DNA from 2 places in the Vibrio sp. 2433-A1 genome. Region 1 is predicted to be linked to the other one. Evidence: riboswitches for the same ligand, from Rfam matches in the RefSeq annotation. Region 1 holds a riboswitch; the other holds the start of a gene.
What was found. Region 1 has a riboswitch for cyclic di-GMP ahead of ACU01J_RS07365 (TfoX/Sxy family DNA transformation protein). Riboswitches for the same ligand answer to the same signal wherever they lie in the genome.

Region 1 (8,635 bases):
AGTAATCGGTAATACCAATCGCTAGCGGTGATAGGCGGTAGATACTTGCACCGTCTGTCACTTCGCTGGTAAAGCGGCTCATTAGGCGCTGCTTGACCATCTCATTAATCGCGTTGTTGGCACGAAATGCAGATGCATCCCCCGTCTCTTCGAATAATCGAGTTACGATAGTGAACGCATCGTGGAGTTCGCCCTCTCCTAGTTCTTCATCAAACCTTTCGTTACTGAGAACGGCAATAGCAATCAAAAATGCTAGCCGTTCGGTCGTGAGGTTCAATGAGAAGTCATTCTGCTTAACCCAGCCAACCAATTCATCGATAGGTTGCTCAGCAGCATTTAGAGTCATCTCACTCATTGTTAGTCCTGCTTATCTTTCTTTTGTGCCCATACATGTATGTATCGGCCTAACGAGAGGTATGGCTCTTGTCTACAAAGTTGTTTCTCTAGTGCTAGCACATCTTCATATTCGTAGTCGCCCATGTACTCCATATTACCTATGTAGTCACTGAAACAACGAATACCAGATTTACCACAAATCGTGAAACCAGCGTCTTCTATCCATTGATAGACCTCTTCTGGTTTTAAGCCCTTTTGTGGCTGCAGCTTAAATCGTTTTCGGTGTGGCATACCATCGAGTACATGAGGAATATTGCCACACACTACGTTCTTATATACCAATCCATGATGGTTGTAGAACATAATTGATGCCACCCCACCCGGCTTCACCTGTTCAAGTACATTTCCCAATGCGGGCTTCGGGTCTGCTAACCACTCCATCACTGCGTGGAAAAGCACCACATCAACGTGCTTATCGAGATGTTTCTCAATAGATTGAACAGGAGAATGAATGAAGCGATACTGCTCAAGCAGCCCGTTATTTGCAATATCCTGCTCTGCTAACTGCAGCATTTCAGAAGATAGATCACATAACGCTACATGATGTCCGAGCTTAGCAAGCTTTTGAGACATTTGTGCCAATCCGCCACCTGCATCAAGCACATTAAGTTGTTTATTTGCCCCATCAACAGTATGAAGTATCTGTTGAAGATCTTCCCAAACAATGACTTGGCGTATCTCGCCTTTGTCTGAGCCGTAAATATTTTTTGCAAATTTGTGGGCAATATCGTCGAAATTGCGGTCTTCAGTCACAGCAGCATGAGTTATTATGTCTAATCGTGCTGCTATTCTGTCACAAGAAAGGCAGGAATAAAGAGGCTTTCTCTTAAAATATAATCAATTGATGTTTTTTCGGACTATTTAAGTATGTTTGAGCTGAAAAAAGTTGTGTCTTCTTTACTAATGCCCCTACCAGCGATGTTAATCATTGGTATGTTGGGCCTTATGTTAATCATGTTCACGCGTAAACAGAAGACCGGATGCTTTGTTGTTTTATTCTCATTTATTGGCATTTTCTTAATTGCCTTCCAACCGGTTTCTTCTCGCTTATTGATGCCATTAGAGCGCCAGTACTCTGCATTTTTCCCGGTCGATGAATCTATAGCCTACGTTATGGTGTTAGGAAGTGGTCACGTTGTCGATGACAAGATCCCTCCGACCTCAGAATTAAGTCGTACTGGTTTGATGCGTTTAGCTGAAGGTATACGCATAATGCGCATCTATCCTGGTTCTAAACTGATCTTATCTGGTTATTCTGGCGGCTCAGAAGTGAGTAATGCACGTATGATGGCCAAGGTGGCGTTAGCACTCGGCGTTTCAAAATCTGACATTATCTTGCTTGAAACAGCAAAAGATACTTGGGAAGAAGCAAGACAAGCTGCCGCTTTCGTCACAACGAAAAAGCTGGTTGTTGTTACTTCTGCTAGCCATATGCAACGCGCACTGAACGAGTTTCACTCAGCCGGCATGGATCCTTACCCTGCGCCGACTAACTACTTAGCTCACGATAACATTACCCAAGCATGGGAAAAGTACACGCCAAAAGGCAAATACCTTGAGCAGACAGAACTCTACTGGCATGAAACGCTGGGCCGCATATGGCAATCATTGCGCGACTGGGCATCAGATTTTGAAGAACAAAGTCTCAGCGCAGGCGAAAGCGCGCTTTAACAGATAAAAAAATACCGAGGCATGCCTCGGTATTTTTATGTTTGAGTCTGATTAGTCACCAGCGAACATGTAGCCTTCACCGTGCACTGTGACAAAGATTTGTGGGTTCTTTGGGTCGAACTCCATCTTGGCACGCATACGACGAATAAGCACATCAATCGTACGATCGTTTGGCGCATCAACACGGTGGCTAATCATGTTTAGAATACGCTCACGGCTTAATACTTGGTTCGGGTAGGACGACAGTGCAACAAGCAACTCGTATTCTGCTTTGGTTAACTTAACTGGCTCACCGTTACGGCTCAAAGCGCGACGTTGAACGTCAAACGTCCAATCACCGAAGCGAACCATATTTTCGTTCGCCTTGCCTCCCTCGACGTTTCCTGTAGAGTTACGCGCAGCAGAAATTCGCCACAGCAAATTTTTAACTCGAACCAGTAGCTCGCGCAATTCAAAAGGTTTAGTGACATAATCGTCCGCGCCCATTTCGAGGCCAACAATTTTATCTATGCTATCCGTGCGTCCTGTTACCAGGATAATTCCAATGTCGGACTGACTGCGAAGTTCTCGAGTTAACATTAAACCATCTTCACCAGGTAGGTTAATGTCCAACATCACCAAATCAATCGCATTACTTTGTAGCATGTTGCGCATTTGCTCGCCACTTTCCGCTTCACTGACGTTGTAACCTTCATTTTGAAAGTAACCCACCAGCTTACTGCGAGTAACTGCGTCATCTTCTACAACTAGTACGTGATAACTCATCTACACCACTTAATTTACATTGGGATTTGCTCTTTCTATTATTCTATTCATATATAGTAACATTTCTAGTACTTATCACTTTAAAAGCTAGAAAGGTGATTTTTTATTGATTCAAGACAAAACCTTTCCGTGCATTAATATCTTCGAATATTTGCTTTTATCTTGTCATATAAGTGGTTACCGCTGTTCATTTTTATTGGTTACAATAGCGATAATTATTTGGGGAGTAACACCTAATGCAAGAAATCAAAGCATTCAATGAAAAACGCGCTGAAATCTACTGGTGGCTGTCGAGCCTTTTCGCTAAAGAGCTAACTGAAGAGAACATAACACAATATCATTCGCCAGAGATCCGTTCGTTCCTTACCGGCTTGGGTGAGAACGAACAACTCAAGCCGTCAATCAACCGTATTACTGATGCTCTAAACCGTCTTATGGACCGTGAAGACGCACAACTTGAGCTAGCGGCTGATTTTTGTGACCTTTTCTTAAAGTCAGATAAAGACTCTGCCTTACCATACGCGTCAATGTATATCGGTAAGTCTGGTCTATTAAATGATACACCAGCCAAAGAGATGGAAGAGTTGATGGCTGAGCATAGTGTTGAGGTAGACAAAAACCTGAATGAACCTGCAGATCACATTGCGATTGAACTCGATTTCTTAGGTAACTTGATCATCCGCTCAAATGACGCAGAAGACGAAGCTAAGATTGAAGAAGCTTTTGCTGTTCAGGAACAGTTCATTCGTCAACACCTGCTAAGCTGGACGCCACAGTTCTCAGAAAAGTGTCAGAAGTTTGATGAGTTCGGTTTCTACTCGGCAATCAGCGCATTCGCTACTGCCTTCCTTGCTTTAGATCGCAGCTATCTGTTAGGCGAATAAAGACAACATTGTGACCTCCGGCAGGTTGCTTTCGTGTTTTTTTGTTTGCTCTTAAGAGTTTTGCGGTCTAAAATTGTGACCGCAAACGATAAAAACAAACGAATCAAATACAAACCGCTAAATAGAGCGGTTTTTGTGTTTCTGATACTTTCTGCTTAGGTATTCTAAACTGAATATAATTCCGCGGCAGTCATCGACAGGACAGAACCTTATGGCCACTATAAAAGACGTTGCTCGCCTAGCTGGTGTATCAACGACAACTGTGTCACATGTAATCAATAAAACGCGCTTTGTTGCTGAAGCTACGCAAGAAAAAGTAATGGAAGCAGTAACAGAACTAAACTACGCACCAAGTGCGGTTGCACGTAGCCTAAAGTGTAATACCACGCGCACGATTGGTATGCTGGTGACTCAGTCCACAAACCTTTTCTTCTCTGAGGTCATTGATGGTGTAGAGAGTTACTGTTACCGCCAAGGCTATACGCTGATCTTATGTAATACGGGCGGTATTTATGAGAAGCAACGCGACTACATTCGCATGCTAGCTGAAAAGCGCGTAGACGGTATTTTGGTCATGTGTTCAGACTTAACTGAAGAACTGAGCGAAATGCTAGATCGCCACAAAGACATCCCGAAAGTGGTTATGGATTGGGGGCCAGAGAGCTCTCAAGCCGATAAGATCATCGATAACTCGGAAGAAGGTGGCTATTTAGCAACTAAATACCTAATTGACCGTGGTCATACCGATATTGCCTGCCTAAGCGGACACTTTGAGAAAGCAGCGTGTCAGGAACGTATTCGTGGCTTTAAACGTGCGATGAACGAAGCAAACCTTCCAGTCAAAGAAGATTGGATTTTAGAAGGTAACTTCGAGTGTGATACTGCAGTTCTAGCTGCAGACCAGATCGCAGCAATGGACAATAAGCCAAGCGCAATCTTCTGTTTCAATGACACTATGGCTCTAGGGCTAATGAGTCGCCTACAGCAGAAAGGCATTCGCATTCCAGAAGATATGTCGGTAATTGGTTACGACAATATCGAGCTTGCGGAGTACTTCTCACCACCATTGACCACGGTTCACCAGCCAAAACGCCGTGTAGGTAAAAACGCATTCGAGATTCTACTAGAGCGCATTAAAGACAAAGAGCACGAAAAGCGTATCTTTGAAATGCACCCAGAGATCGTTGAGCGAAATACCGTACAAAATATTAAGAAATAACTTATTTGACATACACTTAGCTGGGTTGCTTTCATTGGCTAAGTGTATGAACCAAACCTATTTACTGAACCAAGATCACACTTATCCCATTCAAATGTGATGCCCAGCCCAAAATCCATTTATCCTTATTGTTGTTCGATTATGCCACGAACAGGGCAAACCATTTCGAAAGGATGGGACGCAAAGCCTCCGGCCTTCAACAAGTTAATTGTTTGGTAGCGGGGTTGCCGATGGTAAATATGCACACATGTCATATTGTAATTGCTAGCAATCGTATGACACTAGACTGACAACAAGCCTGCATAATTTTGCTACTCTCTCGGACCTGAATTGGTGGCGTATACATATACACCGAGAATACACAGCATGGATAAACCAATACTAAAAGACTCAATGCGACTATTTGAGCCGTTAGGCTTAATCAAGTCCCGCTCAATGTTTGGTGGCTTCGGTATTTTTGCCGACGACACTATGTTTGCATTAGTCGTCAATGATAAGTTGCACGTTAGGGCAGACGACGTACTTGCAAAGCAATTTAAATCTCTTAGCTTAGAACCTTACGTTTACAAAAAGCGCGGCTTTCCTGTCGTCACCAAATACTTTGCTCTAAGCGATGATTGGTTTAAGAATAAGGATAATACGCTTGAGATTGCCCAAGCTGCGCTAACTGCAGCGAACAGCGAAAAGAAACAGCAAGCGAAAGCTAAACCGAATCGCCTTAAAGATCTGCCGAACTTAAGGCTGGCTACGGAACGTATGCTGAAGAAAGCCGGTATTGATAGCGTTGAGAATCTCGAAGAAACAGGTGCAGTAAACGCATTTAAAGCGATTCAGTCTTCGCATTCTGCTGAAGTTAACGTCGAATTGCTTTGGGCGCTAGAAGGCGCAATTAACGGCACACATTGGTCAGTGATCCCTCATAGGCGACGTGAAGAGTTACTCAACCAATTAAATCATTAATCGGCAACACATTTTCCTTTCCCTTTTTAAAAAGTCAGCCGTTGTGCTGATTTTTTTTGTTTGTTGAAATTTACTGCTTGCTTTCCCTGTCTAGTCTATTAACACTTTGTATTAATCGGCCATGATTCTTGATGGAGCAGCACATGAATAAAAAAATCATACTTGGCGTTATCTTTGTATCACTTATCATTCTGTTAGGTGTGAACTTTGGCCAGTATCTCACGCTAGAAAACGCAAAAGCACAGCAAGCTGAACTTGCGGCCTTTATCTCAGAGAACTTTGTTGTTGCGGTAGTTACCTATTTCTTAGCCTATGTTGCGATTACCGCATTCTCTATACCAGGAGCGGCTGTCGTCACTTTATTAGGTGGTGCTCTTTTCGGTTTTTCAACCGGGTTACTTATCGTTTCATTTGCTAGTGCGATTGGTGCCACGCTAGCCTTTTTAAGCAGTCGATTTTTACTACGTGATTGGGTGCAGGGTAAGTTTGGCGAAAAGCTCTCTGCTATCAATAACGGTGTTAAAAAAGATGGCGCTTTCTACCTGTTTTCACTGCGCCTAATCCCAGTGTTCCCATTTTTCTTAATCAACTTGTTAATGGGGCTTACCCCAATTTCAACCGCTAGATACTACGTGGTGAGTCAAGTTGGTATGCTACCGGGTACTGCGGTATACATCAACGCAGGCACTCAGCTTGCGCAAATTGACTCGCTCTCTGGTATTGCCTCACCGACTGTTTTAGCGTCGTTTGCTCTGCTCGGCTTATTCCCAGTTGTCGCTAAGTGGATCATGGCTAAAGTAAGAACTGAGCCATCTGCATCTAATGGGAATGTTTGATGAAAGTATTTTCAGCCACCACACCTACCGAAGCTCACATCGTCTGTGAGCTTCTCAAGTATCAATACATTGATTGTGAAGTCCGTGGTGAAGGTATCTTTGGCTTACAAGGGGAAATCCCGTTTGGAGAAAGCAGCGAACCGTACATTTGGCTGTTTGATCAACGAGACAGTGAAAAAGCATCTGAGATCATTAAAGAGTTTCAGTCAGAACAAGGCAAGCAAGACTGGTACTGTGATAAGTGCAGAGAACAAAACGAAGGTCAGTTTGGTGCCTGCTGGCAATGTGGCAGCCTAGCACCGTAATTAAGTAGACTACTTAGTGCCAATTTGCTGTTGGATAAAAGCAATTGAGTGCTGGTTGAACTCATCTGGGCGCTCAACGTTACACACATGACCACAATTTTCAATCTCACGCAGTTGACTATCACTGTGCGCCGCAACCATTTCTTTCACCGGCTGAATGAACATGTAGTCCCTATCCCCCATTAAGTAGAGCGTCGGAATTGGCAACTCTCTGTCTTTGAAGTAACGCATTAACGGATTAACTTCAGCGGTGAGAATAAACCAACGCTTAAACTCTTTCTGGCAGAGCTTCTTGGCTTCACGGATAAACAGGTGTCGAGACTCTTTCTGAGCACGTTGTGGCATGACGATATACGCAAATAAGCGGTATAACCACATGTAAGGGACAATATGCTTGCACATGTTGCCCAACCTTACCAAAACCTGCGAACGGGTATTCAAGCGAGTTACAGCGCCACCTAGCACCATAGACTTAACACGATCTGCAGAAAGCTCAGCAACATTGCGAACAATAATGGTACCAAGCGACATACCGACAAAGTGAGCAGAGCGGATTTTTAAGTGGTCGAGTACTTTAAGAATATCAACGGTCACCGCTTTAAAGGTATAGCGATTAGCGATCAACTCTTTGAGTAGTTGATTCGATTTACCATGTCCACGCAAATCAATCAGCAGCAAGTTAAAGTGCTGCTTATATGCCTTAATTTGTTTAAACCAAATTGACGAGCTGCCCCCAGCACCATGCACGAACACCACCCATTCATCGCTGGCAGGGTGCGCAAAGGTTTTGTGAAACAGTAAAGACTCGCTCATAGTGAATTGAATTGTGCTCTAAATTTAGATTGGTTAGGAGAGTACCATAAACATAGGAGGAAAGAAGTCGGAACACATCATTTCTTGTTTAAGATTGTGTATATATGCTGCAAAAAGAGACAAAAAAGGCGCTGTTGAGCGCCTTTTCTACTAACGGTTAAGAGCGATGTGATAAAGCTCTAGATACTCATCCGCCGCCTTGTTCCAACAGAAGTTTTGCCCCATAGCATGCAACTGCACACGTTTAACCTCATTAGGTTGCTGAGCGTAGAGCAACAATGATCTTTGCAGAACATTTAGCAATGCATTTGGCTCAGGTTTGTCAAAGACAAAACCCGTCGCGTTTTGCGGGTCAGCGTCGTAATCATTCACACTGTCACGTAAACCACCTACTCCACGTACAATCGGCAAAGTACCGTAAGCCATGCTGTAGATTTGATTTAAACCACATGGTTCAAATTCTGACGGCATAATAAAGAAGTCAGCACCAGCTTCCACAAGGTGCGCGAGTTCGTTACTGTACGCTTCGACAAAAGCAAACTTATCACTGTGTTTAGCCGCAATTTCTTTTAGCTGAGAAGCTAAGACGGGATCACCAGTACCTACGATCACGACTTGAACATCATGTTTCAGAAAATCTGAAAGAATCGGTAATAGATAGTGAATACCTTTTTGATTCGTCAGACGACATACCATGCCATAGACCGCAACATCTTCAGTTTGCAACCCAACACGCTGTTGCAGTTCTTTCTTACATGCCTTCTTACCACGCACCATGCTCTGGCG
Region 2 (8,635 bases), on a different contig from region 1:
TATGAAAACCAGCGGTTAATTCGCTGGTTTTTTTGTGCCTGAATTTGGGATCTGAGCATAAGAATGTCGATAATTCTTATGGAATGGTAACGATTGGTTTCAGAGCCGCTGAAACTCACGCCGTCTTGTTTATACTGAAGTGGACTATAACTACTCACAGTGAGACGTCGCATATCATGACTACGCGTTTTCTAACAGCAACAGCGCTTCTTTCGACAATTTCTCTCTCTTTTGGTGCGATTGCAGCGCCAACGATTATTCCTGATCCACCTGCGCTGGGGGCGAAAGGGTATATTTTGATGGATTACCATACTGGCGAAGTACTGGTACAAAAGAATTCAGATAAAAAGCTTAATCCTGCTAGCTTAACCAAATTGATGACCGCTTATGTTGCAGGGCAAGAGGTAAACAGAGGCAACATTGCCCTCGATGATCAAGTTCGTATTAGCCGTAATGCGTGGGCGAAAAACTTCCCTGACTCTTCAAAAATGTTTATTGAAGTGGGCACGGATGTTCAACTGATGGATCTTTATCGTGGTTTGATTGTGCAATCAGGTAATGATGCCAGTGTCGCGATTGCTGAGCATGTCGCAGGCAGTGAAGATGCTTTCGTTAGTTTGATGAATAGCTGGTCGCAAAAACTAGGGCTTGTGAACACCTCTTATACGAACCCGCACGGCTTAGACAGTGATGGCTTGTATTCAACACCACATGATATCGCCCTGTTAAGTCAGGCGATTATTCGAGATTTACCTGATATTTATCCGTTATATAGCGAGACAGCGTATACCTACAATGGTATTACTCAGTACAACCGTAATGGATTGTTGCGTGACCGCAGCTTAAATGTAGATGGTATGAAAACCGGCTACACCAGTGGCGCAGGTTACAGCTTAGCAACCTCTGCAACCAGCGGAGGCATGCGACTGATTTCGGTGGTAATGGGCTCAAGTAGCGCAAAGAGTCGTGAATCAGAAAGTAAGCAGCTGCTAAGCTATGGTTTCCGATTCTTTGATACTGTCGCACCAACTAAACCGACAGACACACTAACAGAAGCCAGAGTGTGGATGGGTGAAGTAGATAACGTTGCAGTAGGTGTGAATGAAACAGTACTGATCACTCTTCCTAAAGGTGATGCGAATAAGCTGATTGCAGAAGTGGAGTTTGCGGGCGAACTGACAGCGCCGATTCGTAAAGGTGACCCGATCGGTAAAGTGATTTACAGCGTTGAAGGTAACGAAGTAACAACTGCTACCTTAGTTGCGCAGCAAGATGTCGAAGAAGGCGGCATCTTTAAAAAGCTAATAGACTGGTTGAAGCGTTTAGTTTCGAGTTGGTTTTAATCAGGAAAACAAAACAGCGGATGCATTGGCATCCGCTGATATCGCTTCATAAACAAGGATTATTTTACTTTGTTCCAAGCGTTGGTCCAGTGAGAGCCAACCCCTGGCTCAAATTGAGTCGTACTCGGAGACCACTGAATACAGTAACCTGAGTAAGGGAACTCTTTACACTGGTAGATAGCTCCGTCTGATGCAAGCACTTTAGTGCCTGCAGTGTACGTATCTAGACCTTCAGGGAAGACAAAATCATGCTCACCCGATGGTGGTGGAGTTTGTTCTTCAACAAGGTGGAAGTCGAGTGTATTTTGCTCAATTACATTGCCTTGCCCATCTTTAACTACGACAACCAACATATGGTGGCCTGGCTCTGACTTAGATAGCGTCATGGTTGCCGCTTCTACTTGACCATCGCTTAGCTCTGCAGAGTGCGAAGAAAGCGGCTCGCGGTGGTGGTTGTAGACCGTCATTTCAGTTTTAATATCACCCGTCGCTTCAAGTGTTAAATCAAGCTGTGTCGCGGTATCACCAATGATGTATTCAGACTCTAAGCCGTAAACCTCTAAGTCATATTCTGGTGCGGTTGAGTCGATCTTGTAGCCAATCTCAACGCTCTTCAGGCCAGAACCTTGCTTTAGGTAAATTGGGTTTGTGCCGTAGATTGGTGTAAACGAACCTTCAGCGTTTAACTGACCAGCTTGCAGCATAGTTTGCTCTTGATTGATCTTAGCTGCGAGGGCGTGTGACCAGTTATTAGCGATTCCTAAATCTGCTGAGTCGATGATCAGCTCAGTGCTGTACGATACATTCTCACCATTGTGGTCGAAGACACGTGTGTATACCGTGTCACCAATATTGAGGTTTTGGCTAGGGTAGATTTGACCGCCTTGGTTCCACTCTGGCAGCACAGGGCCATCACCGTCGAATTTCACATCAATCACGTTGTAGAAAGAAGCTGCAGTGTCACCCACATCCCATACCGCTAGAATAACTTGGTAACCCTCGCGTTCAGGAACATTACATAGGTGGTTAACTCGCTTTGGTGGTTGAACCATACCGCCGGTAACTGTACAGAAAGGGTTTAGGTCAAACGAGTCACGAGCCAGTGGTTGGTTAGGATTCCAGTCAGCTTTAGTGATGTAGTATTTCCAGTCTTTAGTCACGTGGTTAGCAGTAAACGTCCATTCAAAGTACTGACTACCTGACTGAATAGGGCGTTTAACCCAGCGATCGGCTGTTTGCTCATCTAAAGCCGCAGCTAAAGCTGATTCTGCGCTGGCAATTTTACCATCGCGTGGGCCTGCCGCAGGGAAGCCATCTGGGCCTTCGACACTTTGTGGTTCATATTGAATTGCACCACAGTTGGTGTTTTTCTCATTGGTATCGTTGGCTGGGAACTTACATAAAGCGACACGACCTTCTGCTACGCCGTTTTCGTAAGCTGAAACGTAGCCGTGACCGAAGCTTGCACCACTCACACTCAATAGTGCTAAAGCGATAAGAGATCTGTTTGGAAGTTTGTTCATCATTTGTCCTTTATTGGTTATCTGACAAAAAAGATGACACTAAGGCATATCTGTACACCTAGTCTGAGACTAAGTGGCAACCCCGCTATCATAGGTACGAGATGTACCGACAGACCGGAAGCTTTGCGTCCTATCCTTTCGAATAGTTTGCCCAAAGTGCCAAGATGTATAGGCTGGCGAAATGTAGTCAAAGGCTTACATAAAATCGATGTGAATAATTCGAATGTGGAATGACATTCTCGAAATTGTATTTTTTTGCAAAATTATCTTGCAAAAATGGAAGTGAATACCTGTGTAACGTATTGAATATCGATGCTTAATTGCATTGGTGATTTTTCTGATGAATGCTTTTGTGTGTTTATTAATCTGGCCTTGTTTGCAACTGAGTGCATTGCTTATCTACAGCTTGCTGACTTTGGCTGACTCAGATTTGACAACGACGAGCCTTAAAAGCTCGACAATTCAGCTCATCGATTTACACAAGGATCTATCATGGAATTTACTGAAAAGGATAGAGAGGCTCTCTATCAAACTTGGATGTCGCAAAAGTCGAAAATGCGCCTGACTCAAATGGAATTCGCCAAAAAGTTGGGCATGAATCAGTTGGCGTTTTCTCAAGTTTTGAGAGGCGAGGCTGAACTAACAATGCAGTTTGTGACCAATTTTTGTCGTTTACTTCAGTTGGAGCCGCATAATGTTGTTCCTTCTCTAAAAGAAAGCCATAACAGTGGCGCACCAAAAGTCGTCTACCTACAAAGCCGTATGACGGTTGATGGTGAAATCCAAAATGCTTATATAGAAGGTAATCAAGTGATCGTAGAATACGCTCATTGCGTCCAGCCTTCTTAAATTATAATTGTCGTGAAAGATTAGCTGCTATTCTAAATGGCTCAGAAAGATTGTAGAGTGAACCCATGCTAGAAAAAGAGAACCTAATAAAACTGGCAAGAATGCAGATGCCTTTTGGTAAGTACGCAGGACGAGTACTCATTGACCTCCCTGAAGAGTATTTACTGTGGTTTGATAAAAAAGGCTTCCCGGAAGGGGAACTAGGTGACTTACTAAAACTTTGCCTCGCGCTAAAAATTGAAGGTTTAGACACGGTTGTTAAGCCGCTAAAGCGTATGTAACTTGCCATAGAAAATCTCCATATATAAAAGACGTAGTATGAATTTCGATATCAATGCACTGAAACATCACCAACTGGTCGAAGATGGTCAACTAGAGGGGTGTTACATTCATCAACCTGCTCTGGGGAGCCAGCACGACGACAATGAAGTGTTGGCAGAGCGCCAAACGCTAGAAAAAATGGGCTATAAAGTAGTACAAGTTAAACCGAAAGGCGGAACAACAACGTTCGCCGAGGCGATGCAAGAACTCGCGAAGAAGACGGGACATCAGCCCAAGTAATCTGCCAGAGTTTGCCGCTCTCTCCCACAATATTATTTGGCCTTCATTCAAAAGAGTCAGACCGTCAGGCTGACTCATTTATCTTCCTAGCATTAAAAGGATATATAACTGATCTTCTTGACGAATTGGACGTATAGGCTACTAAAAAAGGAAGCAAATAATATGGCCACAGTCTATGTAAGCATCGGCAGTAACATCAATCGCGAACATCATATCTCAGAATCTCTCAAAGCATTGAGTAATCGCTTTTCACCTCTGCAAGTTTCTAATATCTACGATTGCGAGCCTGTGGGTTTCGAAGGAGACAACTTCTTAAACTTAGTCGTTGGATTTGAATGTGAGCTCCCAGTCGCCGAACTGGCCAAGGTTCTACATCAAATCGAATTGGAGAATGATCGCCAACGTAAGGCTAAAGAATATGCCTCACGCACCATGGATATCGATATCCTTCTTTATGGTAATCAAGTAGGCATTATCGATGGAGTAGAACTGCCCCGGGGGGAAATCACCGAGTACGCCTTTGTGCTTCGACCATTAGTCGATCTCGCCGCGCATGAGCTTCACCCAACGCTAAATATCTCGTTTCAACAAATCTGGAATAACTTCGATAAGACGAGTCAGAAAACCGAACTAATGTCTTAAGTTCAGCACTAGCAGTGGCTTTGAAAAGAACATCCGACCTCGCAATCGCCGGAGCTTGATTGATCTTTTCTTCTCACAGGCACGTAACTTATCTTACCTTCAAGGATTGGAAATTGTTATGAATCACAATGCCATTATTACTATTACAAATCTCAGACTAAGAACCTACATAGGCTTCAACGAAGAAGAAAAAACCAAGCAACAAGACATCGTAATAAATGCGGAAATTCATTACCCCGCTAACAACCTTTGTCTTTCTGATGATGTGGATAACGCACTTAACTACAAAAATATCTGCAAAAAAATTATTCAACACGTCGAATCTGGACGATTTCTGCTTTTAGAAAAGTTAACCAGCGACGTACTCGGTATTTGTATCGATCACTCTTGGGTAAGATACGCTCAAGTGAGAATTGATAAGCCTCATGCTTTGCGTTTTGCCGATTCCGTCTCGCTCACCCTGAGCTATGAAGCAGACCTGGACAATAACTCACAAGGAGCGAGTCAATGCTAACCACAGAAGCCGAAAAAGTAAGAGAAGCCTTGCTCGCAAGAGGGCTTGAAACCCCGATGAAATCGAGCGAAATGAATAGTGACCAGAAGTACAATCGCATCAAAGGATTGTTAACAGAAGTTGTCAGTACGCTTGGACTGGATTTAACCGATGACAGTCTCGCTGAAACACCTCATCGCATAGCAAAGATGTACGTTCATGAGATATTTTCGGGGCTTGATTACAACAACTTCCCAAAAATCAGTGTTATAGATAATAAAATGTCGGTTGATGAAATGGTTAAAGTATCGGACATCGACTTAACATCGACGTGTGAACATCACTTCATTACCATTGATGGCTTAGCACAAGTGGCTTATATCCCCGAGTCCAAAATTCTCGGGCTATCTAAAATAAATCGTATTGTTCGATTCTTTGCTCAGCGTCCCCAAGTCCAAGAACGTCTTACTCAGCAAATCCTAGTTGCGATACAGACTCTAGTCGAAACCGAAAATGTCGCTGTGACAATTAAAGCAACTCATTACTGCGTTAAATCCAGAGGTGTCATGGATGCAAACTCTGAAACCTCAACAACCGCTCTCGGTGGTATTTTTAAAACTAACCCGCAAACTAGAGCAGAGTTTTTAAGATGAGTGAAACGATTTTAATAACCGGTGTGGGAAAGCGATTAGGCTTCGCCCTAGCGCAGCGACTTTTATCGGACGGATACAAAGTGGTTGGCACCTACCGCAGCGACTACCCTCAACTACAACAGCTCCGTGAGAGGGGGGCAGACTTGCAACAGGTAGACTTTTATCAACAGAGCAGTCTAGAGGGTTTTCTTGATTACGTTGGCCAAGAATATAAGACACTTCGAGCCATTATACACAATGCTTCCGACTGGAAACCGGAGAACAAGAACAACCCTAGTGAAAACGCACCACAAATCATGAATCAGATGATGACGGTTCACGCAACTGTACCTTACCTGTTCAATCTAATACTTAAAGAACAACTGACATCTGACGATAAAACCTCGGACATCATACACATCAGTGATTACGTTGCCGAAAAGGGCAGTAAAAAACACATAGCTTACGCTGCAAGTAAAGCGGCACTCAACAACTTGACGCTTTCGTTTTCAGCGATGCTGGCTCCCAAGGTGAAGGTTAATACTATCTCTCCAGCATTGCTTAAATTTAATGATCATGATGACGAGGCATACAAGACTAAAGCTCTGAAAAAAGCCCTGATTCCCACAGAGGCGGGTTTTGAAGAAGTGATTGATGGCGTTAAGTTTCTATTGGGCAGCCACTACATGACCGGAAGAACTTTGCACCTCGATGGCGGCAGGCATTTGAAGTGAAGCTCATGTGTTGTGAGCTTGGGGATGACGAGTAAACGTCACTATCTAAAATTGTTTTACTTAGCTCTAGAACGTTCGGCTGACTCTTTTTTTTCTCAAAATAAGCGAGATGTTTTGGTTATCCCTGAACTGCTTGTTAGATTCTTAAAATGAATGTAGATAGATTGTTTAAATAGCCGACCCAAAGTCGGCTATTTTGTTTCTATAATATTTCATCTACAAATCTATTCACTAAAAGCGGGTATCAAAGCACTTGTTAAGGCTAGTAGTAGCCAGTTTATTCAGTATGTTGTGAAGCCCCCATCACATTTGAATATTTCACCCTAAATAAACGCTGTTTTCTAAATGCTATATATTCATTTTTAGAGAATGAATACGCTTGTTAAAGAAATATAGTGAGATTTAGCCTAGCTTCTTTGGATAATTAATCTTGCCATGACTAATTATCCAAGGAGTGCAGGGATGCGAGTGAAATTGAATTTTGAATTTCATCACACTCATGAAAATAGCCTTGAATTACCATCAGCTCTCTTAGAAAGATAAGCCCTAAATAATAATTATCAAAATACCCTACAAATCTATTATAAGGATACCTATCATCATGAGCGGTAAGATCATTAAGCTATCTCGAAATACAGACCAAGCGCCAATCAATGCACTTTCTACGCAAAGCGTTGCTTTCTCACACTACAACAACATTTCGGCACAGCTGCCGATTGACCCTACAAGCGGTGAGTTGGTGATAGGGGACATTAAGGCACAAGCTAAGCAATGCTTTGACAACATCAAATCTATCGTAGAGAGCATTGAGCATGTGATGGATGATGTAGTTAAAGTTAATGTATTCCTCAAGAACATTGATGATGCAGAAGCCGTAAATGAAGTGATGGCGACGTTCTTTACTGAATACTTCCCAACTAAAACAGTGTCTGCAGTGGCTGAACTGCCAAACAGTGATGCACTGATCCAGATTGACGCTTTAATCTCTAATGGAGAAGGTACTCAACCTCAAGAACCATGTCCTTTGCTTAAACAGGCAAGAAACTGCGATAGCGTAACTAAGAGTACTACATCGACTCACTCGGTTGCATTCTCGCACTACAACAACTTATCTGCGCAGCTGCCAATTGACCCTAGTACAGGTGCTTTAGTTGAAGGTGGAATTAAAGCTCAAACCGCTCAATGTCTACGTAACCTAAAGACAGTGTTAGAAAGTATTGATGTGCCGTTTGATGACATTGTAAAAGTGGGCATTCAGGTTCGTGATCTCGCTGATATCGAGCTAGTGAATGAAGTGTACATGACTTTCTTCCCTGATTCGGCTATCGCTCGCAGTGTAGCTTATGTTCCAGCGCGTACAGTTACCCAAGCGGCGGGCTTGCCAATGAACGCTTTGGTTCAAATTGATGCAGTGATCTCTCATGGCGATGGTACACCACCACAAGAAGTAGAAGATCGACACGGGATTGTGATTCGCGCGAGCAATACAGATTCAGCACCGACTAGCACGCTTTCAACGCAAACTGTTGCTTTCTCTCACTACAACCATATTTCAGCTCAGCTTCCAGTAAATGCACAAACAGGGCAACTTGTTGAAGGCAATACTGGCGAGCAGGCGAAGCAATGTCTAACTCACATTAAGTCCATCGTTGAAAGCATTGGTCATGAAATGGATGATTTGGTGAAGGTGAATATTCAGCTAACGGACATGGCAGATCTGAATATGGTTGATGAGGTATACACGACGTTCTTTAACGGCAATCTACCGGCAAGAACAGTGTTTGGTGTTGAAAAGATTCAGTCGGGCGCATTGATTCAAATTGATGCTGTTGTTTCAAATGCTGAAGGTACGCCTGTG

Region 2: another riboswitch for cyclic di-GMP. It lies ahead of gbpA (N-acetylglucosamine-binding protein GbpA); the one in region 1 lies ahead of ACU01J_RS07365 (TfoX/Sxy family DNA transformation protein).

The regions. Positions count from the first base shown of each region.
Region 1 is NZ_JBRESC010000005.1:184,539-193,173, forward strand. It holds gene mukF (chromosome partition protein MukF) at 1-355, opposite strand, end outside; gene cmoM (tRNA uridine 5-oxyacetic acid(34) methyltransferase CmoM) at 358-1,149, opposite strand; gene elyC (envelope biogenesis factor ElyC) at 1,264-2,067, shown strand; gene torR (two-component system response regulator TorR) at 2,119-2,832, opposite strand; gene torD (molecular chaperone TorD) at 3,069-3,716, shown strand; gene purR (HTH-type transcriptional repressor PurR) at 3,928-4,935, shown strand; cyclic di-GMP riboswitch class I at 5,080-5,167, shown strand; gene ACU01J_RS07365 (TfoX/Sxy family DNA transformation protein) at 5,302-5,895, shown strand; gene ACU01J_RS07370 (TVP38/TMEM64 family protein) at 6,039-6,731, shown strand; gene ACU01J_RS07375 (putative signal transducing protein) at 6,731-7,036, shown strand; gene ACU01J_RS07380 (alpha/beta fold hydrolase) at 7,046-7,849, opposite strand; gene glgA (glycogen synthase GlgA) at 8,000-8,635, opposite strand, start outside.
Region 2 is NZ_JBRESC010000006.1:46,533-55,167, forward strand. It holds gene ACU01J_RS07895 (serine hydrolase) at 177-1,343, shown strand; gene gbpA (N-acetylglucosamine-binding protein GbpA) at 1,403-2,866, opposite strand; cyclic di-GMP riboswitch class I at 2,939-3,028, opposite strand; gene ACU01J_RS07905 (helix-turn-helix domain-containing protein) at 3,359-3,715, shown strand; gene ACU01J_RS07910 (DUF3820 family protein) at 3,781-3,996, shown strand; gene ACU01J_RS07915 (hypothetical protein) at 4,034-4,276, shown strand; gene folK (2-amino-4-hydroxy-6-hydroxymethyldihydropteridine diphosphokinase) at 4,439-4,918, shown strand; gene folX (dihydroneopterin triphosphate 2'-epimerase) at 5,037-5,432, shown strand; gene folE (GTP cyclohydrolase I FolE) at 5,426-6,064, shown strand; gene folM (dihydromonapterin reductase) at 6,061-6,777, shown strand; gene ACU01J_RS07940 (RidA family protein) at 7,379-8,635, shown strand, end outside.